2 regions of the Solwaraspora sp. WMMB762 genome follow, and region 2 is predicted to be linked to the other one. Evidence: riboswitches for the same ligand, from Rfam matches in the RefSeq annotation. Region 2 holds a riboswitch; the other holds the start of a gene.
The links. A riboswitch is a leader RNA that binds a small molecule or an ion and turns the genes downstream of it on or off. The one in region 2 is predicted to bind ZMP and ZTP.
Positions count from the first base shown of each region.

Region 1: linked by a shared signal. The riboswitch ahead of ACN27J_RS27530 (bifunctional 5,10-methylenetetrahydrofolate dehydrogenase/5,10-methenyltetrahydrofolate cyclohydrolase) and the one ahead of glyA (serine hydroxymethyltransferase) in region 2 are both predicted to bind ZMP and ZTP.

Region 1 is NZ_JBMHMD010000001.1:6,123,202-6,134,080, reverse strand. Features, by position in the region: gene ACN27J_RS27585 (DUF397 domain-containing protein) at 12-209, shown strand; gene ACN27J_RS27580 (HAD domain-containing protein) at 241-771, shown strand; gene ACN27J_RS27575 (hypothetical protein) at 1,036-1,281, shown strand; gene ACN27J_RS27570 (ATP-grasp domain-containing protein) at 1,353-1,880, shown strand; gene ACN27J_RS27565 (DNA-binding protein) at 2,028-2,240, shown strand; partial or broken gene ACN27J_RS27560 (GNAT family N-acetyltransferase) at 2,363-2,650, shown strand; gene ACN27J_RS27555 (hypothetical protein) at 2,635-3,060, opposite strand; gene ACN27J_RS27550 (DNA polymerase beta superfamily protein) at 3,133-3,807, shown strand; gene ACN27J_RS27545 (YciI family protein) at 3,936-4,343, shown strand; gene ACN27J_RS27540 (RNA polymerase sigma factor) at 4,340-5,485, shown strand; gene ACN27J_RS27535 (ADP-ribosylglycohydrolase family protein) at 5,549-6,451, shown strand; gene ACN27J_RS27530 (bifunctional 5,10-methylenetetrahydrofolate dehydrogenase/5,10-methenyltetrahydrofolate cyclohydrolase) at 6,509-7,372, opposite strand; ZMP/ZTP riboswitch at 7,386-7,465, opposite strand; partial or broken gene ACN27J_RS27525 (endo-1,4-beta-xylanase) at 7,967-9,073, shown strand; gene ACN27J_RS27520 (Fur family transcriptional regulator) at 10,458-10,879, shown strand, end outside.
Region 2 is NZ_JBMHMD010000001.1:6,775,800-6,786,678, forward strand. Features, by position in the region: gene ACN27J_RS30580 (putative bifunctional diguanylate cyclase/phosphodiesterase) at 1-1,752, shown strand, start outside; gene glyA (serine hydroxymethyltransferase) at 1,832-3,097, opposite strand; ZMP/ZTP riboswitch at 3,165-3,249, opposite strand; gene ACN27J_RS30590 (LacI family DNA-binding transcriptional regulator) at 3,373-4,392, opposite strand; gene ACN27J_RS30595 (ABC transporter substrate-binding protein) at 4,759-6,042, shown strand; gene ACN27J_RS30600 (carbohydrate ABC transporter permease) at 6,167-7,135, shown strand; gene ACN27J_RS30605 (carbohydrate ABC transporter permease) at 7,132-7,989, shown strand; gene ACN27J_RS30610 (glycoside hydrolase family 2 protein) at 8,046-10,580, shown strand; gene ACN27J_RS30615 (ROK family protein) at 10,577-10,879, shown strand, end outside.

The DNA of each region.
Region 1 (10,879 bases), 650 kb from region 2:
GGAGACGCGGGATGACCGCATCAGACATGTCCCGCGTTCACTGGCGCAAGAGCAGCCGCAGCAGCGCCAGCGGGTCAGACTGCGTCGAGGTGGCCACGCTCGCCGGCGGCACGATCGGCGTACGCGACTCCAAGGACCCGCACGGCCCGGCGCTGCTCTTTCCCACCGGAGCTTGGACGGCGTTCCTCACCACGGTGTCCAGCCGCTGACCCGGCCGGTCCGCCTTCCACTACGACGCCCATGCCCGCCGACCGCCCGTACGTCTTCCTCGACGTCGACGGCGTACTGATCCCCTTCGCCGCTCGTGCGACCGGCCGGTCACCTTCGCCCCACGTTGCAGCTGACGGTGAGGCCATCGGGAACCCGCTGCTGGAGCGACTCGATCCGGAGGACGGACGCCGGCTGCTGGCGCTCGATTGTCAGCTGGTCTGGGCGACCACGTGGATGGCCGAGGCGAACGACGTCGTCGCGCCGCTACTCGGCCTGCCGGAGCTGCCGGTCGTCACGTGGCCGGACTCCGACGACGAGCCCCTGCGCGGCGTGCACTGGAAGACGGCGTTCCTCATCAGGTGGGCGGCCGGGCGCACCTTCGTCTGGCTCGACGACGAGATCTCCGACCGGGACCGGCACTGGGTGTCCGCGCACCACCCGGGCGAGGCCCTGCTGCACCGCGTCGACCCACATCTCGGCCTCACCGATGCCGACTTCTCCACCGTCCGCCAGTGGCTCGCAGTCAACGCCAGCAAGGCCGCCTCTCCCCCAGCACCATGATCAGTTGATGTCCTGCCAGTAGATCGCCGGCGTGTCGCCCGGCAGGACATCAACTGATCATGGTGAGTCGCTGCCGGTAGCCGCCCTGCCTGATCCCGCGAGTGCCACGCCGATGTGAGGCTCAGATACCCTACGAGCGCCTCGTAAGGTATCTGTGCCTCACATCGATGAAGCACTCCAGCCGCCCGAGACGCTCATGCCGACGGCACGCGATGGCCGATAACCGCTGGAGGCGACACCGTCGAGTCGGGCAGCATCGGACGCATGATCTTCCTCGTGCCCGGCGACCCGCTGCGGCCGACCCGCCCGGACGAGCACTTCGCGCCGGAGGCCCGAGCCGCCCGGGAAGCCGGCTACGCCGTCGCGGTGGTTGACCACGACAAGCTGGCCAGAGGCGATGACGCGGTACGGGCGGTGGCGTCGGTGGCCGGCGACGGCATGGCCATCTACCGAGGCTGGATGCTGACCGGTACGCGCGGTTCGTCGACGCACTCGCCGCGCGAGGCGTGACGCTACGTACCACCGCCGAGCAGTACCGACAGGCCCACGAGTTCCCTGGTTGGTACCCCACGCTGGCGACGGTGACTCCGCGCTCGGGCTGGACTGTCGGCGCATCCCGAACAGACTTCGACCAGGCCCGACTCGCTCTCGGCAACGGCCCTGCCGTCATCCGCGACTACGTGAAGTCGATGAAGCACTACTGGAGCGAGGCCGCCTTCATCGCGAGCGTCGAGGACGGCGACGCCGCGTGGCAGGTCGCAAGCCGCTTCCGGCAACTACGGGACGACGACTTCGTCGGTGGATTCGTGCTGCGCGAGTTCGAGCAGTTCACGGCTGCGGAGGTACGGACCTGGTGGGTGCACGGTCGATGTGTCCTGGTCGGGCCGCATCCGGACACCCCACACGATCACCCGTCGGAAGGGATCGACCTCGGCTGGCTCGCCCCACTGATCGATGCTCTGGGTCTGCCGTTCGTGACGGCCGATCTGGCGCTGCGCGCCGACGGCGTGTGGCGGGTCATCGAGGTAGGCGACGGGCAGGTCAGCGACCGACCCGTCAGCATCGATCCAGCCATGCTCATCGCGGCAGCATTCGACGAGGCTCGGTGAGCTTGAGGCAGCCGCCCAGGAGCGCTACCGCCGAGCGACAGTCACATCGAGGTGAGGGCTATCCACCTCACAAGGCACAGATGACGTGGATAGCCTCACCTCGATGCAGCGCGGCACCGGCGACGCAGGACGGACTACGGTGGGTCGATGAGCACTCGCCATCTGCCCGCCCAGGTCGGTGACCTGCCGCCGATCGGGCGGCCCGCCAACAGTGCCCTGCTCGCAGCCGGCGTCACCACGCTCGCCCAAGTCGCCACCTACCGCCGCGCCGACCTGCTGGCCATGCACGGGATCGGCCCGAAGGCCGTCGGCATCCTGGCCACCGCGCTGGCCGAACGCGGCCTCACCTTCGCCGACTGACCAGAGGGGACACCGGATGACTTCGCCTGACGGTGTCCGCCTCCCACACAGCCAGCCCGCACCGGCCCACGTACGCAAGGCCACGCTCGCCGACGTCGACCAGCTGACGGGTCGTCGGCTGCGCCGCGATGGGACCTGCCCTCGCCGGTCATGTCGACCCGGCCCACGTCGGTCAGCTGTACCAGATCCACGTGCTCCCCGACTGCTGGGGCCGAGGAATCGGTGGGCTGCTGCACGACGCCTTCATCGCGTACCTGCGCCGGACCGGTCGGACCGGCGGGGTGCTGGAGGCGTGGGAACACAACGATCGGGGCCAGCGCTTCTACGCCGCTCGGGGCTGGCGGCCCGACGGCCACAGCCGCCCCGGCCCGGGCGACACCCGCTACCGCTATTTTCAGCTCACGCTGTGACGGTCGACGATGAACTCGGCCCAGTACTCCGGCGTCTCGTGGTAGACGATGTCGGAGCCGACGATCCACACCCGTGGTGAACGCTCCCCGGGTTCGGCCTCGGACCACTGCCGGTTGACCACTGCCACCGCCGCGTCCCGCGTCGACCCGTACCGGGAGACGATCAGGTCCGCGATCTCCTCGCAGAAGGCAAGAGCCTCCGCGTCACCGGCGCACGGGAACTCGCCGTGCGGATGCAACACCGAATCGTGCACCAGATATTCGTCGTCGAAGGTCTCGCCGTCGATCCAGGACCGCGCCGGACGGGCGCGGAGCCGATCGCCCAGGCCTGCCTCGGTCAGCCCGTACTCGCACAGGAAACGGTCCAGATACGGCCGAAGGCCGACCGCCGCCCAGGACGAATCCACCATCGCCCCATCCTCGCCCGGTCGAGCAACAGTGTCCGCCCGGGGCACCACCTGGCCAGGAGTAACGTGCCGGGCGTGAGCGAGCTTGTCGAGCGGCACACCGTACTCGCCGTCGTCGTCGGATCCCGGGCGTACGGGCTGCACGGGCCGGACTCCGACTACGACCGGCGCGGCGTGTACGTGGCCCCGACCCGAGCGTTCTGGCGGCTGGACAAGCCGCCCACCCACCTCGACGGGCCTGCGCCGGAGCAGTTCTCCTGGGAGTTCGAACGCTTCTGCACCCTGGCGCTGCAGGGCAACCCGACCGTCCTGGAGGTGCTCTGGTCCCCGCTGATCGAGACGCTGCGCGAAGACGGCGAGCAGCTGGTGGCGGTCCGGCAGGCGTTCCTGTCGACCCGGCTCGCCCAGACGTACGGCGGCTACGCCCGGGACCAGCTCGACCGGGTGGCTGCCCGCCGCGAACGCACCGGCGAGACCAACCACAAGCAGGCGATGCACATGATCCGGCTGCTGACCGCCGGTACGCACGTGCTGCGGACCGGCGAGGTCCTGGTCGACGTGGGACCGTTGCGGGACCGGCTGCTCGCGGTCCGGCGCGGCGAGCTGCCGTGGCCGGCGGTCACCCGCTGGGCGGCGGACCTGCTGGCCGAGCTCGAAGACGCGGCGGCGCGCACCGTACTGCCGGACCGACCTGACCGGTCCGCCGTCGACCGGCTGCTCATCGCCGTACGGGAGAGGAACCTGGGGTGACCGGCACTCGGAGGTCGTCGATGTTGAATCTGAGAAATCTCGCGCCGGCATGTCGAGAACCTAGGAGCGGCTCCGTCCCAGGTGCGAACACGGCCACAATGGGGCCGTACCTCACCAAGGAGACCAAGATGGCCAAGTACCTGTTGCTCAAGCACTACCGGGGCGCGCCGGCGGCGGTCAACGACGCACCGATGGATCAATGGACGCCGGAGGAGGTCACGGCCCACATCCAGTACATGCGTGACTTCGCCACCCGGCTGCAGAGCACCGGCGAGTACGTCGGCGAGCAGGCGCTCTCCCCGGAGGGTACGTTCGTCCGGTACGACGGTGAGGGGCGGCCACCTGTCACCGACGGCCCGTTCGCCGAGACCAAGGACCTGGTCGCTGGATGGATGGTGATTGACGTCGAGACCTACGAGCGCGCGATCGAGCTCGCCGGTGAACTGTCCGCGGCTCCCGGCGCGGGTGGCAAGCCGATCCACGAATGGCTCGAGGTGCGACCGGCCTACGGCGAGCAGACCACGGCCACCGAGTGAACGAGTCCCAGCTGCGGGAGCTGGTCCCTGCGGTGATCGGTGTCCTCGTCCGTCGCGGAGCCGACTTCGCGACGGCCGAGGACGCCGTGCAGGACGCCCTGGTCGAGGCGGTACGCAGGTGGCCCGACGACCCACCCCTCGACCCCAAGGGCTGGCTGGTCACGGTGGCCTGGCGCAAGTTCCTCGACGCGCTACGCGCCGACACCTCCCGGCGGCGGCGGGAGGAGCTGGTCGAAGCCGAACCGATGCCCGGGCAGGGCACCGCAGTGGACGACACGCTGGCGCTGTACTTCCTGTGCGCACACCCGGCCCTGACCTCGGCCTCGGCGGTCGCGCTCACGCTGCGGGCGGTCGGCGGCCTGACCACGCGGCAGATCGCGCAGGCATACCTGGTGCCGGAGACGACCATGGCCCAGCGGATCAGCAGGGCTAAACGGACCGTCGGCGACGTCCGGTTCGATCAGCCCGGTGATGTCGCCACCGTGCTGCGCGTGCTCTACCTGGTCTTCAACGAGGGCTACTCCGGCGACGTCGACCTCGCCGCCGAGGCGATCCGGCTCACCCGCCAGCTGGCGACCATGATCGATCACGAGGAGGTCGCCGGCCTGCTGGCGCTCATGCTGCTGCACCACGCCCGGCGTCCGGCACGGACCGGCCCCGACGGCCGGCTCGTGCCGCTCGCCGAGCAGGACCGCAGCCGGTGGGACACCGCTCTGATCGCCGAGGGCATCGACGTGCTCCAGGCCGCGCTCACCCGCGACCGGCTGGGCGAGTTCCAGGCACAGGCGGCCATCGCCGCGCTGCACGCCGACGCCCGGACCGTCGAGGAGACCGACTGGGTGCAGATCGTCGAGTGGTACGACGAACTGGTGCGCCGCACCGACAGCCCGGTGGCGCGACTCAACCGGGCTGTCGCGGTCGGCGAGGCCGACGGTGCGCGAGCTGGTCTGGCTGCCCTGGCAGAACTCGATCCGTCCCTGCCCCGGCACACCGCCGTCGCGGCACATCTGCACGAGCGCGACGGTGATTTGGTGACCGCAGCGCGGCTCTACGCCAAGGCCGCCCGGTCAGCGCCCAGCCTGCCCGAGCGCGACCATCTCACCCGGCAGGCCGCCCGGCTCAACACGCAGCTGCGAAGTTGACGGTGACCCGCGGTGGCTCCGGCCTTCCGAACCACCGACGTAACTGGCAGAGTCTGCTGCAACATGACGTCGCTCGACCTCTGCTACGACAGTCTTGACGGGCTTTCCGTCGGTGATGCCCTCGGCGCCCAGTTCTTCGTCCCCGGCAGCAGCCTTGCCGCGTTGCTCGACGGGGGCCCGCCGGCCGGGCCGTGGCCGTGGACCGACGACACCGAGATGGCCTGCTCGATCGTCGCCGAGTTGCGGGAGCATGACGGCATCGACCAGGACAGCCTGGCTGCCCGGTTCGCCGAACATTTCGAGCCGTACCGTGGCTACGGAGCCGGCGCGGTGGTCCTGCTGCGCCAGGTCCGCCAGGGCGTCGGGTGGCGGGACGCGGCCGCAGCGGCGTTCGACGGCCAGGGATCGATGGGCAACGGCGCGGCGATGCGGGTGGCCCCGCTCGGCGCGTTCCACGCTGGCGACAACCGTACCGCCGCTCGGCAGGCCTGGCGGTCGGCGGAGGTCACCCACGCCCACCCGGAAGCCATCCTGGGCGCGGTCGCCGTCGCCATCGCGGCGGCGGAAGCCGGCTGGTGCCGGCTGACCCGGTCGCGGCCCGAGCCTGCCGAACTACTCGACGTGGTGCTGGCCCATCTGATCGACGGCCGACTGATGTCCGGCATCGTCCGGGCCAGGCGGTTGCTGGGGGTCGGCGTCGCCGAAGCGGCGTACGAGTTGGGCAACGGCGCGCAGGTGCTGGCCTTCGACACCGTCCCGTTCGCGCTGTGGGTCGCCGCGACCCGGCTCCACGACTACCCGGCGGCGATCCGCGCATGTGTCGAGGCCGGCGGTGACGTCGATACGACCGCGGCGATCGTCGGGGGGATCGTGGCCGCGTACACCGGCTCCGGACCGGGCGGGATACCCACAGAGTGGCTGACCCGCCGCGAGCCGCTCCCCGACGAGGTACGCCCGACCCGGTAGCACACCGCGAAGGGTCGACGACCACGGTGGAAGCTGCTCGGGGCCGGGCCGCGGCTCCTACCTGGTCGCCCGTTCGGCGCTGTGTACGGCGTTGCGGAACAGCATGGCGACGGTGGTCGGTCCGACGCCGCCGACGCGCGGGGTGATCGCGGAGGCGACCTCGGCGCAGGCCTCGTCGACGTCGGGCAGGAGGCGGCGGCCGGCGTAGCGGACACCGGCGCCGATCACCACCGCTCCGGGCCGGACGTGCTCGGGCCGGATGATGCCGGGTACGCCGGCCGCCGCGATCAGGATCTCGGCGCGCCGGGTGTAGCGGGGCCAGTCGGCGACTCCGGTGTGGACCACGGTGACGGCAGCGTTGGCGGTCGGGCGTTTCTGGGCCAGCAGCATGGCCAACGGTCGGCCGAGGGTGGCGCCCCGGCCGAGGATGACCACCTCCCGGCCGGCGATTGGGACCCGGTGGTGGGCCAGCAGCGTCTCGATCCCGGCCGGGGTGCACGGCACGGGCCCCGGCATCCCGACGGCGAGGCGACCCATGTTGAGCGGGTGCATCCCGTCGACGTCCTTGTCCGGGTCGAGGCTCTGCAGGGCGGCGTCGTAGTCGAGGTGGCCCGGGACCGGGTACTGGATCAGGACGGCGTGCACCCGACGGTCGGCGTTGAACCCGGCGATCACCTCGAGCAGGTCGTCCTGGGTGGCGTCGGCGGGCAGATGCCGGTGCGGTGAGTCGAAGCCCAACTCGGCGGCCTGGCGCTGTTTGAGGCGGATGTAACCGGCGCTGGCGTCGTCGTCGCCGACCAGAATGGTGGCCAGGCTGGGTCTGACACCGCGTTCGCGCAGGACGGCCACCCGCCGGGTGACATCGGCGAGTACGGCTTCGGCCACCGGCGCGCCGGGCAGCAGTCGAGCGGTCGTGGGCATGGGAGTCCTTTCGGACGGGAGCCCAGGCGGTCGACTCCCGTGGCCGGCTCCCCGATGGTCCACCATCCCGTGCCGCCAGTCGCACTGACTGCCGAGAATACCGCGCCGGGGGCACCCGGCTCCCTCTCTGGACCTGGTACCGAAACTCTTCCGGAAATGAACTCGCTGTCTACATCGGTCGACTAGGTTCATGGTCGTCGCCCGCCCAGGAAGCGGCAACCTTGTCAGCTCGGACAACTCAGCCATGCTGCGCTACAGCTCGTGGATGACATCGAGGTACGGCACTGAACTTTTTCCGGAAGTTTGCCGGAACTTGTTGACGCCAGAGGTGTTATCGCTCACAGTCTATGGATGCAGGGAGGGCAGGCGCCCCTGCAACCTGGTCGTCCACCAGGAGCCGGGCACCCACCGCCACGCCACCCACGCGCGCGCTAACGCTCACACGCGTGGCGTTCGACGCAGCCTCCGTCCATCCCGGGCCGCGGCTCGGTTTGACGCTGCCTGTCCAACGACGACCGGACCACGTGCACGGCCCCGAACCACGCCTCGACAGGCGTGGCCTAACTTCTGTCAGAAGGGAAGGTCATGTATCCCATGGCAAGACCCGTCGGACGCCGTCTGGCGTTCGGACTGTCGGCCGCCGCGGCCACGCTCGTCGCGGCCGTGGCCGCATTGACTGCGACCACGCCGGCACACGCCGACGAGGCCACCCTGGGGGCGGCCGCCGCCCAGTCCGGCCGCTACTTCGGCACCGCCGTCGCCGCCAACAAACTCGGCGACTCGACCTACGTGAACATCCTCAACCGGGAGTTCAACAGCGTCACCGCCGAAAACGAGATGAAACTCGACGCCACCGAACCACAACAGAACCAGTTCAACTTCACCAACGGCGACCGGATCGTCAACCACGCCATCTCCCGCGGCATGGCCGTCCGCGGCCACACCCTCGCCTGGCACTCCCAGCAACCCGGCTGGATGCAACAGATGGAAGGCAACGCCCTCCGCCAGGCCATGCTCAACCACGTCACCCGCGTCGCCTCCTACTACCGAGGCAAAATCCACACCTGGGACGTCGTCAACGAAGCCTTCGAAGACGGCAACTCCGGCGCCCGCCGCAACTCCAACCTCCAACGCACCGGCAACGACTGGATCGAAGCCGCCTTCCGCGCCGCCCGCGCCGCCGACCCCGACGCCAAACTCTGCTACAACGACTACAACATCGACAACTGGTCCTGGGCCAAGACCCAGGCCGCCTACAACCTCGTCCGCGACTTCAAACAACGCGGCGTACCCATCGACTGCGTCGGCCTGCAGTCACACTTCAACTCCCAGTCCCCCTACCCCTCGAACTACCGCACCACCCTGTCCAGCTTCGCCGCCCTCGGCGTCGACGTACAGATCACCGAACTCGACATCGAAGGCTCCGGCAGCAGCCAGGCCAACGCCTTCCGCGGCGTCGTCAACGACTGCCTCGCCATCGCCCGCTGCACCGGCATCACCGTCTGGGGCATCCGCGACAGCGACTCCTGGCGCAGCTACGGCACCCCACTACTGTTCGACAACAACGGCAACAAGAAGCAGGCGTACGACGCCACCCTCGCCGCACTCAACGCCGGCGGCACCCCGGTCAGCCCGTCGCCGTCGGTCTCGCCCACCGCCGGCCCGTCGCCCAGCACCAGCCCGTCACCCAGCCCACCGCCGGGCGACAACCCGTACCAGCGCGGCCCGGACCCCACCCGCGACAGCGTGGCCGCCAACAGAGGCACCTTCGCCACCGCCGAGATGAGCGTGTCCCCCGGCAACGGATTCAACGGCGGATCGATCTACTACCCCACCGACACCAGCCAGGGCACCTTCGGTGCGGTGGCGATCGTGCCCGGCTACACCGCACGGTTCGCCGACGAGGAAGCCTGGATGGGGCACTGGTTGGCGTCCTTCGGCTTCGTCGTCATCGGCGTCGAGACCAACAGCACCAACGACTTCGACACCGCCCGGGGCACCCAGTTGCTCGCCGCGCTGGACTGGCTCACCCAGAGCAGTCCGGTCCGCGACCGGATCGACGCCAGCCGGCAATCGGTGATCGGTCACTCGATGGGCGGCGGTGGGGCACTCCACGCGGCCGGTAACCGGTCCTCCCTCAAGGCCGCTGTCGGGCTCACCCCGTTCATGCCGTCGGGAACCCCGGCCAACAACCAGGTGCCGACGTTGATGATCGCCGGCACCAACGACACGGTGGTCGCCCCGTCGTACGTCACCGACCTGTACAACGCTCTGCCGTCCACGACGGAGCGCGCCTACATGGAGTTCGTCGGTGCCGACCATCTCTTCCCGACCCGGCCCAACAACCTCGAAATGCGGATCCTGATCCCCTGGCTGAAGACCTTCGTCGACAGCGACTCGCGGTACACCCAGTTCCTGTGCCCGTTGATGGACTCCAGCGGCATCGCCGGATACCGCAACAGCTGTCCCCTGCTGCCGGATCAGCCGACGCCACCTCCCACGCCGACGCCCAGCCCGACGACGCCCAGCCCGACGACGCCTACCCCCGACCCGACGACGCCGGGCCCGGGAACCTGCACCGCGACGATGTCGACCGGTCAGGTCTGGGGCGACCGCTACAACACCTCCGTGACGGTCACCGGGACCAGCAACTGGACCGTCGTGGTGGCGATCACCCCGCCGCAGCGCATCTCGGCCACCTGGAACGGCAACCCCACCTGGGACTCCAGTGGGAACGTGATGACCATCCGCGCCAACGGCAACGGCAACGTCTTCGGCTTCACCACCATGTTCAACGGCAACTCCTGGGCCCGGCCCCAGATCAGATCCTGTACGGCCGGATAGCAGGCAAGCTCTGAACGCGGCGGACCGCGGATCGTCATCGAGCGATCCACGGTCCGCCGCGTCGCTGCACCGCACGCGTCGCTGCACCGCCCCGTGCCGATAGCGCCGGCTGGGCCGTCATCCCCGGCCTGACAGATCCGCCACCCCCGGCCTGACCTGCAGGTTTCCGCCCATCGTGACACCCGCACGGCCCACCGCGCGGAAACTTGAATGATTCCAGAAAACGGCCTATCGTGGCCCGGTGACATCCGACCTCGAGGCGCAGTTGAGGGCGGCCTCGTTGCGGGTGACCCGGCCGAGGCTGGCAGTCCTCGCGGCGCTACGCGACCGCCCGCACGTCGACACCGACACGGTGCTCGACCTGGTGCGCGCCGACCACCCGACGGTGTCCCACCAGGCGGTCTACGATGTGCTGCGGGTCCTCACCGACGCCGGGCTGGTACGGCGCATCCAGCCGGCCGGCGCGACCGCCCGCTACGAGCGGCGGGTCGGGGACAACCACCACCACGTCGTCTGCCGCTCCTGCGGCGTGATCGCCGACGTCGACTGCGCCACCGGATCCGCCCCCTGTCTCACCGCCTCCGACGACCACGGTTTCACGGTCGACGAGGCGGAGGTCGTCTACTGGGGCACCTGCCCCGGCTGTGCGACCGACAACGCCAC
Region 2 (10,879 bases):
ACGCTGGTGGTCCGGGAGATGATGGCCGCGGCCGACGTGCGGTCCTACGCCAGGCGGCTGAGCATTCAGGAGGCGCACTTCCGGTCGTTGGTCTCCGGCGGCAACGATCTCACCCTGACCCTCGGCGATGACCTGCGGGTGCGGTGGCAGTCACCGGCCGCCGCGCGGCTGTTCGGGCTGGCCGACGCGCAGGTGCTCGGCCGGCCGTTCATCGAGCTGATGCATCCGGAGGACGTCCCCGAGGTGATCACGGTGCTGACCGGCGTGGTGACCGGCCGGCTGGTACCGACCAGTCGGACCCCGCTGGTCACCGCCCGGCTGCGGGACGGCCACGGTCGGTGGCGGGACACCGAGTCCACCGTGTCCGACCAGCGGACGGTGCCCGAGGTCGGAGCGCTCGTGGTGCATGTGCGCGACGTGGGGGAGCGGGTGCACCTGGAGCGGCGACTGTACAAGCTCGGCTTCACCGACCAGCTGACCGGGTTGGCGAACCGCCGGGAGCTGATGCGCCAGATCGCCAACCAGCGGGACCTGCCCGGCCACCCCGGTGCGTTGCTGATCATCGACCTGCACGGGCTGGTCGGCGTCAACGAGCAGTACGGGCGGGAGGTCAGCGACGCGGTGCTGGTCGAGGTGGGGCGGCGGCTGCGGGACACGGTGGAGCCGGACGACGTGGTCGCCCGGCTCAGCGGCGACGAGTTCGCGGTGATCACCGTCGCCGGCCCGATGCTGGCGTACGGAACCGGGGCGCGGCTGGTCGCGGCGCTGCGCGAGCCGTGCCAGCTGCCCGGCGCGGTGGTTGCGCTGCAGACCAGCATCGGCATGGCCGAAGTGGCCGGCGGCGCCGGGGCGGACGATGTGCTGCGCCGGGCGGACCTGGCCCGCCGCCGGGCCCGCCAGCTCGGTCGCAACCGGGTCGAGTGGTACGACTCCTACCTGGAGGAACAGCTGGTCCGGCGGCTGGACCTGGAGCGGGAGCTGCCGGGCGCGGCCGAGCGGGGCGAGTTGGACGTGGTGTACCAGCCGGTGGTGGACCTGGTCGACGGCAAACCGGTGGGGGTCGAGGCGCTGCTGCGCTGGCGCAGCCCGGTGCTCGGCACGGTGCTGCCGGCCGAGTTGCTCGCCGTGGCCCGGGAACTGTCGCTGCTGGGCCACATCGGCCGGTGGGCGCGGGCCACCGCCTGCCGGCAGTTGGCGTCCTGGTCACGGGAGGGGCACGGGCTGTGGCTGTCGGTCAACGTCGCCCCGGCAGAGTTGGCCGCGACCACCTTCGTGGCCGACCTGATGGCCATGCTGGCCGCACAGGGCATCGGGCCGGAGCGGCTCGTCGTCGAGGTGGCCGAGTCGCTGGTCGCCGAGGAGCTGGCGGCTGCCGAGAATCCGCAGATCCTCGCGCAGTTGGCGAACCTGCGGGCGCACGGGGTGCGGATCGCGTTGGACGACTTCGGCGCCGGCCAGGCGTCGATCGCCCAGCTGCGGCGGCTGCCGCTGGACGTCGTCAAGATCGACCGGTCGCTGGTCGCCGGCGCCGGTGCCGGCCCGGACAGTGTCCACCCGATGCTGGAAGCGGTGGCTGGGCTGGGCCGGCGGTTCGGGCTGGAGATCGTCGCCGAGGGGCTGGAGACGGACGGTCAGGTGAGCCAGGCGCAGGGGGCCGGCTGCCGGTTCGGTCAGGGGTACGCCCTGGCCCGCCCCGCACCTGCGGAGCGGACCGAGGCGTACATCGCCGACTTCCCCACCCCGTCGCACTGACCCGGACGGCCGCAGACCAGGCGCGGGTGGGAGCAGGTCAGGCGCGGGTGGGCGCAGATCGGGCGGCGATCGGCGCAGGTCAGGCGGCGTAGCCGGGCATCGGGTAGCCGGCCAGCAGGTCGGCTACCTCCCCGGCGATCTGGTCGAGGGCGGCACCGTCGTCCTTGACCGCTGCGGTCACCGCGTCGTCCAGCCAGGCGGCGACCTGTGGCATCTGCGCCTCGGTCAGGCCGCGGGTGGTCAGCGCGGCGGTGCCCAGCCGGATGCCGGACGGGTCGAACGGCTTGCGTGGGTCGTACGGCACCGTGTTGTAGTTCAGCTCGATCCCGGCCCGGTCCAGCGCCTGCGCGGCCGGCTTGCCACCGACGCCCTTGCCGGTCAGGTCGGCCAGGATCAGGTGGTTGTCGGTGCCGCCGGAGATCAGCTCGAAGCCCCGGTCGACCAGCGCGGCGGCGAGCGCCTTCGCGTTGGCGACCACCTGGTGGGCGTACCGGCGGAAGTCGTCGGTGTCGGCCTCGCGCAACGCGACGGCGATGCCGGCGGTGGTGTGGTTGTGCGGGCCGCCCTGCAGGCCGGGGAAGACTGCCTTGTCGATCGCGGCGGCGTGCTGTTCGGTGGTGAGGATCATCGCGCCGCGCGGGCCGCGCAGCGTCTTGTGGGTGGTGGTGGTGACCACGTCGGCGTGGCCGATCGGCGAGGGGTGCGCGCCGCCGGCGACCAGGCCGGCGATGTGCGCGATGTCCGCGACGAGCACCGCGCCGATCTCCCGGGCGATCTCGGCGAAGGCCGGGAAGTCGATGGTCCGCGGCACCGCCGTACCGCCGCAGAAGATCACCTTCGGCCGTTCGCGGCGGGCCAGGTCACGTACCTCGTCGAAGTCGATCCGGCCGGTGTCGCGGGAGACGTTGTAGCGGACCGAGTTGAACCACTTGCCGGTGGCCGACACCGACCAGCCGTGGGTGAGGTGCCCGCCCATCGGCAGCGACATCCCCAGCACGGTGTCGCCGGGGGAGAGAAAGGCGAGGTACACGGCGAGGTTGGCGGGGGAGCCCGAGTACGGCTGGACGTTGGCGTGGGCCGCCCCGAACAGCGTCTTGGCCCGCTCGACGGCGAGCGTCTCGATCGGGTCGACGAACTGCTGGCCCTCGTAGTAGCGCCGGCCCGGGTAGCCCTCGGAGTACTTGTTGGTCAGCACTGTGCCGCTGGCCTCCAGCACGGCGGCGGAGACGTAGTTCTCCGAGGCGATCATGCGCAGCTTGTCGTGCTGGCGGCGGGCCTCACCCTCGACGAGGGCGGCGAGCTCAGGATCGGTGGCGGTCAGTTGCGGGATCTGCGGTACGTGCACGGCGTGCCCTCCTGGGGTCGGGCGGCTCCGCCGGCCGGGGACATCCCCGGACATGACGGTGCCGTCGACGGTGCACCCAGGCGCGCGGCGCACGTCGATGGTCGCTCCCCGGTGGTCGGTTCCACCTTCGCTGCGCCAGTCACGTGACCGGTCCGAGCATAACCCGCGGTGGTCGGCGGGTCGGGGTGGACCCGACGGTACGCAGTGAGATTCGCGGTTTTCGCACCGTTTAACGCTCCGGAAACTTAATCGGTTCACTGGCCGGCCACGGCAGGTCAGCCGGCGCGTGGCGGTGCGGTGCTGCCACGCGGGGTCAGGTGCGGCGTCTCGTCCTGGTACGCCTGCGTCGGCTCACCGGCGATCGTCGCCAGCAGCTGCCGCGCGGCGTGCGCACCGTACGCCGGGATGTCGCGGCCCAGCGCGGTCAACGGCGGATGCACCAGGCGGCACAGCGGCGAGTCGTCCCAGGCAACGATCGACAGGTCGCCCGGCACGGCCAGCCCCATCTCCTGGGCCACCGCCAGGCCGGCGATCGCCATCACGTCGTTGTCGTAGATCACCGCGGTGGGGCGGGCCGCGGTGCTGATCAGCCGCCGGGTGGCCCGGGCACCCTCCTCGCCGGTGTAGTCGGACGGCACCGTGACGCACTGGTCCAGACCCAGCCGGCGGCAGACGTCGGTGAACGCGCCCGCGCGGATCTCGGTGTGCAGCAGGCCGGGCAGGCCACCGATGCGGGCGATCCGGCGGTGACCCATCGCGACCAGGTACTCGACCGTCTCGACCAGGGCCGACGCGTCGTCGGACCAGATACTCGGCAGCGAGCCGGTGTGCCCGGGGCCACCGATCACCACCGCCGGCAGCTGCAGCGACTCCAGCGCCGGCACCCGGTCGTCGTCGAGCCGCAGGTCGCAGAGGAACACGCCGTCCACCCGGCGCTCACCCCACCAGCGCCGGTAGACCGCGATCTCGGCCTCGGTGTCGGCCACCACCTGCAGGGTCAGTGCGTACGACCGGGCGGACAGTTCGGCCTCGACGCCGCTGATCAGCTCCATGAAGAACGGCTCGATGCCGAGGATCCGGGCCGGGCGGCTCAGCGCCAGGCCGACGGCGTTGGCGGTGGCCCCGGACAGGGCGCGGGCGGCGCTGTTGGGGTTGAACCCGATCTCGGCGGCGATGGCGAGGATCCGCTGCCGGGTCGCCTCGGAGACCCCTGGCTGGCCGTTGAGCGCGTACGAGACCGCGCCCTTGGAAACGCCTGCTCGGCGGGCGATGTCGGCGATGGTCGGCCGTTTCACCGGCGGCGCTCCTTCTGGCTCGTTTCTGCTGGTCAGGGCGGTGCACCAGGCGGTGCGCCGAGCCGGGTGGTGGGCGGTGCGGTGGGTGGGTTCCGCTGGCCTTGCCCGGTTAAGTCTGCTGCCCGAAACGATATCCGGCGGCGGCTGGGCGCGGCGGCCGCCCCGCCGCCGGTGCGCAGAGTGCACCGGTGAGCTCTCTACCAAACACGATGGTGGCGTGACCGGGGTCACCAAGGTTACGGGTTGGCCACGGCGTTAATCCGCCATTGACACGTGCCGGGGCCACTCGTACCGTGGCCTCACTTATCCGGTTCAGTCGACGTTCCTCGATGTTGGGAGCGTTTCCAATTGTGTTCGGAGGATGGGATGAAGCGGCGTTGGACCCCTTGGACGCGTACGGCGGCGGCGGTCGGCGCCGCCGGCGCGTTGCTGATCGCCGGCTGCAGTGGCGAACCCGGCGGCGGCAGCGACGACGACGGCACTACCCTGACCATCGCGTACTGGGGCGACTTCGGCCTCGACGACCTCAAGGCCGAGTACGAGGCGGAGTACCCGGGCGTGCGGATCAACCTCAACTCCGGTGAGTACAACGCCCAGCACGAGGACCTGCAGAAGAAGCTGATCGCCGGGTCCGGCGCCGCCGACATCGCCGCCATCGACGAGGGTTTCGTCGTCCAGTTCCGCGAGCAGGCCGACAAGTTCGTCAACCTGCTGGACAAGGGCGCCGGCCAGTACGAGGAACGCTACCTCGACTGGAAGTGGCAGCAGACCCTGTCCGCCGACGGGGCCACCCAGATCGGCCTCGGCACCGACGTCGGCGGGCTGGCCATGTGCTACCGCACTGACCTGTTCGAGGCGGCCGGGCTGCCGACCGACCGGGATGAGGTCTCCGCCCTCTGGCCCGACTGGGAGTCGTTCGTCGCCACCGGCGAGGAGTACGTCGCGGCCAGCGGCAAGAAGTTCGTCGACTCGGCCACCAACATCTTCAACCCGGTGCTCGGCCAGCAGCCGGTCGGCCTCTTCGACACCAGCGACAACCTGGCCATGGAAGGCGGTCCGAAGGTCGCCTTCGACACCGCCGCCGCCGTCGTCGGCGCCGGACTGTCGGCCAACCTCGCCGCCTTCTCACCGGAGTGGAACAACGGCTTCGTCAACGGCGACTTCGCCGTGCTGGCCTGCCCGGCGTGGATGATGGGCCACATCCAGAACACCGCCCCCGACACCGCCGGCAAGTGGGACGTGGCGGCCATCCCCGGTGGCGGCGGCAACTGGGGCGGCTCCTTCCTGACCATCCCCGCGCAGGGTGAGAACGTCGACGAGGCGTACAAGTTTCTGGAGTGGCTGATCCAGCCCGAGCAGCAGATCGAGATCTTCAAGAAGGTCGGCAACCTGCCGTCGCAGCCGGCGCTCTACGAGGACCCGGCGATCGTCGAGTTCTCCAACCCGTTCTTCAACGACGCGCCGGTCGGCCAGATCTTCTCCGCGACCGCGGCCAACCTCACCCCGCAGTACCTCGGCCGCAAGAACGGTCCGGTCCGGGTCGCGGTGGAGAACGTCCTCAACCGGCTGCAGAGCGGTGACCTGGAAGGCAAGCCTGACGAGGCGTGGACGGAAGCCATCGCGGAAGCCGAAAAGGCGACGAACGCGTAACCGCTCGCGGGCCGCGAGCCGCGCGGGCGGGGGTGGGTCTCCGGCGGGAACCAAAACCGGGTCGGACGCCCACCCCCGCCACGCTGCGGGCCGGCCGTCGCACGGCTGAATCTGGAGGCAATCCATGTCCGCAACCCGCGCCGCACCACCAGCACCGCCACCCGACCCGACCTGGCGTAACCGGATGCACCGCTTCGACATGCGGTACATGCCGTACATCCTGATCTCCCCGTTCTTCCTCCTCTTCATCGCCTTCGGACTCTTCCCGATCATCTTCAACGGCGTGGTGGCGCTGCGGCACTGGCGGCTGGACAACGCCGACCTGACCGGCTGGGCCGGGCTGGCGAACTTCCGGCGGCTGTTCACCGACGACAGCTTCTGGAACGCGCTGTACAACACGTTCGGCATCTTCCTGCTCTCCACCGTGCCGCAGCTGTTCCTGGCCCTGATCATCGCGTCGCTGCTGAACCGCAAGCTGCGGGCGCAGACCTGGTTCCGGGTCGGCATCCTGCTGCCGTACATCACCCCGATCACCGCGTCGACGCTGCTGTTCGCGGTCTTCTTCGCCCGCGACTTCGGCATCGCCAACTGGGTGCTCGACGTACTGAACCTGCGCGGCGAGGCGCCGATCGACTGGCGGTCCAGCAAGGCCGCGTCGTGGGTCGCCATCGCCACCATGGTCAACTGGAAATGGATCGGCTACAACGCGCTGATCTACCTGGCCGCGATGCAGTCGATCCCGCGCGACATCTACGAGGCGGCCGCGGTCGACGGCGCCGGCCCGTGGCGGCAGCTCTGGCGGATCACCGTACCGATGATCCGACCGGTGGTGGTCTTCACCGTGATCCTGTCCACCATCGGCGGGCTGCAACTGTTCACCGAGCCGATGCTGTTCGAGCAGAACTCGCAGGCCGCCACCGGCGGGTCCAACGGCCAGTTCCAGACCATCGCCCAGCTGATCTACAAGGTCGGCTGGAAGGACCTCAACCTCGGGTACGCCGCCGCGATGTCCTGGGCGCTGTTCCTGATCATCGTGATCATCGCGGTCGTCAACGCGCTGGTCGCCAACCGGCTGGGCGGAGGCCGTAGATGAGCGCCAGCAACGTCGGCCGAGCCCCGGCGAGTACGCCGGGCAGCTTCTGGACCTACCTGTTCCTCAGCCTGGTCATCCTGTTCTCCGCGTTCCCGCTCTACTGGATGGTGGTGATCGCCAGCGGCACCGACGCCGACCTGGCGAAGATCCCGCCGCAGCTGCTGCCCGGCGGCCAACTGCTCAACAACGTCAACGAGGTCTTCACCCTCAAAAACGTCTACTTCGTCCAGTCGTTGGGCAACAGCTTTGTCGTCTCGTCGATCGTGACGTTCTCGGTGCTGTTCTTCTGCTCGCTGGCCGGCTTCGCCTTCGCCAAGCTGCGGTTCGCCGGCCGCAACGCGCTGATGGTCGTCGTGGTGCTGACCCTCACCGTGCCCAACCAGCTGGGTGTGGTCGCCCTCTACATCCTGATGGGCGAACTCGGCTGGAACGGCACCCTGGTCGCGGTCATCGTGCCCGGCCTGGTCACCGCGTTCGGCGTGTTCTACATGCGGCAGTTCATCCTCGAAGCGGTGCCCGACGAGCTGATCGAGGCCGGTCGGATCGACGGTGCCACCACCCTGCGGATCTACTGGAGCGTGGTGCTGCCGGCGATCCGCCCGGCGATGGCCGTGCTCGGCCTGCTCACCTTCGTGGCCACCTGGAACGACTTCCAGTGGCCGCTGATCACCCTCGGCGGCACCTACTACCCGACGTCGATGGTGGCCCTGTCCGACCTGGCCAGCGGCAACTACGTGCTCTACCGGCGGGTGCTCGCCGGTGCGTTCGTGGCGACCATCCCGCTGTTGATCATGCTCTTCATCGGCGGTCGGCAGATCGTCCGGGGAATCATGGAAGGCGCCGTCAAGAACTGACCGACCTGGAACCCGTACCGTGGCCCAGTCCCGCTCCAGCGCTAGTGAGGTATGGCATGAACTCCGTACGACCGCTCCACGAGGGCTGGACCGTACGACCCGCCGACGGGTCCGACGTACCCGACGGCGTCGGCGACCGCAGCGTCCCCGCGGCCGTACCCGGCTGCGTCCACACCGACCTGCTCGCCGCCGGTCTGATCCCCGACCCCTACCTCGACGACAACGAGAACCGGTTGTCGTGGATCGGCCGGACCGACTGGGTCTACGAGACCACATTCGACTGGGTCGACCCGGGTGATCCCCGGGTCGACCTGGTCTGCGCCGGCCTGGACACCGTCGCCACCGTCACCCTCAACGACGTCGAACTGGGCCGCACCGCCAACATGCACCGCGGCTACCGGTTCGACGCCCGCGCGGCGCTGCACCCCGGGCGCAACACCCTGCGGGTGCGGTTCGACTCCGCGTACCGACACGCCGAAGCGGTCCGCGACCGGCTCGGCGACCGGCCCAACGCCTACCCGGAACCGTTCAACTTCATCCGCAAGATGGCCTGCAACTTCGGCTGGGACTGGGGCCCCAACCTGGTCACCGCCGGGATCTGGCAGGAGATCGGTCTGCACGCCTGGGCCGTCGCCCGGCTGGCCAGCGTCCGCCCGCTGGTCACCGTCGACCACACCAGCGGTACGGCCAGCGGGTCGGCCGGTGACGATGGGCCCGGCGGTGGTGTGCCCGGCGGTGTCACCGGCCGGGTCGAGGTGCACGTCGACGTCGACCGCGCCGACGGTGCCGACGCCCCGCTGACCGTGGTCGCCACCGTCGCCGGGGCCCGCGCCGAAGCGGTCGTCCCGGCCGGGCAGCGCAGCGCCGTCGTCACCCTCACCGTCGCCGAGCCCGAGCTGTGGTGGCCCCGGGGGTACGGCGAACCCGCCCGACACGCACTCGACGTCACGCTGCACCGGGCCGACGGCAGCACACTCGACACCTGGCAGCGGCACATCGGCTTCCGGTCGGTCCGCCTGGACACCACCGCCGACCCCGCCGGCAGCGCGTTCACCCTGGTCGTCAACGAGATGCCGGTCTTCGTCCGGGGCGTCAACTGGATCCCCGACGACGCGTTCCCCACCCGCGTCGACCGGGCCCGCTACGCCCACCGCTTCGGCCAGGCCGTCGACGCCGGCGTCAACTTCCTGCGGATCTGGGGCGGCGGGCGCTACGAGTCGGAGGACTTCTACGACCTCGCTGACGAGCTGGGCCTGCTCGTCGGGCAGGACTTCCTGTTCGCCTGCGCCGCGTACCCGGAAGAGGAGCCGATCGCCAGCGAGGTCGCCGCGGAGGCCCGCTACCAGGTCGCCCGGCTCACCCCGCACCCCAGCCTGGTGCTGTGGACCGGCAACAACGAGAACATCTGGGGCTGGCACGACTGGGGTTGGCAGGAGGTCCTCGACGGACGCAGCTGGGGGCTCGGCTACTACCTCGACGTGCTGCCCGGCATCGTCGCCGAACTCGACCCGACCCGCCCGTACTGGCCGGGCAGCCCCTACTCCGGCCGCGACGACCTGCACCCCAACGACCCGGCGCACGGCACCATGCACATCTGGGACGTGTGGAACACCGACGACTACCTGAAGTACCGGCAGTACGTGCCCCGGTTCCTCGCCGAGTTCGGCTACCAGGGGCCACCCGCGTACGCCACCCTGCGCCGGGCGATCAGTGATGACCCGCTCGCGTCGGACTCGCCCGGCATGGCCCACCACCAGAAAGCCGCCGACGGCGACCTGAAACTGCGACGCGGCCTCGACGCGCACCTGCCCGCGCCACGCGACTTCGACGACTGGCACTACCTGACCCAGCTCAACCAGGCGCGGGCGATCGCCGTCGGGGTGCGGCACTTCCGCTCCCACCGGGGCATCTGCATGGGCACCATCCTGTGGCAGCTCAACGACTGCTGGCCGGTCACCTCGTGGGCCGCCGTCGACGGTGACGGCCGGCGCAAACCCCTGTGGTACGCGCTGCGCGACGCCTACGCCGACCGGCTGCTCACCATCGAACCCCGCGACGGCGGGCTCGCCCTGGTCGTGGTCAACGACACCGGCGTCGACTGGCACCCGCAGACCGACGTCACCCGGCTCACCCTGGCCGGTGAGCCACTGGCCAAGATCGGCTACCAGCTGGCCGTACCGGCCCACTCGGCGATTACCGTGCCGCTCTACCCCGACCTGGCCGCCACCGACGACCCGCGCCGTGAGCTGCTGCTCGCCAACACGGCCGGGCAGCGGGCCTGGTGGTTCTTCGCCGAGGACAACGAGGTCGACTACCCGGCGGCCGGGTACGAAGCGGCGGTCGAACCGACCGACGGCGGGCTGCGGGTCACCGTCACCGCCCGGACCGTCCTGCGTGACCTGACCCTCTACCCGGACCGACTCGACCCGGCCGCCGAAGTGGACCGGGCACTGGTCACCCTGCTGCCCGGCGAGTCGACGGAGTTCGTGGTCCGCACCGGCGTCGACCTCGACCCGGCGGCCCTGACCAGCCGGCCGGTGCTGCGCTGCGTCAACGACATCATCAACGACATCCCGGCGGCCGGCGCATGACGGCCGGCCCGGCGAGCGCCGGCCCGGTGGCGGCCGACCGCGCCCCCGGCCCGGTTCTCGCGATCGACGTGGGCGGCACCAAGCTGGCCGCCGCCGTCGTCGAACCTGACGGCACCATTGCCGTGCAGGGCGCGGTGCCGACCCCGGCCGGCGGGGACACCGCGACGGTCACCGCCGCCCTGCACCGGGTGGTCCGCCAGGTCGTCGGCGACCGGGACCCGGCCACGCTGACCGCGCTCGGCGTCGGCTCGGCCGGCCCGCTCGACCCGGCCGCCGGCACCGTCAGCCCGATCAACATC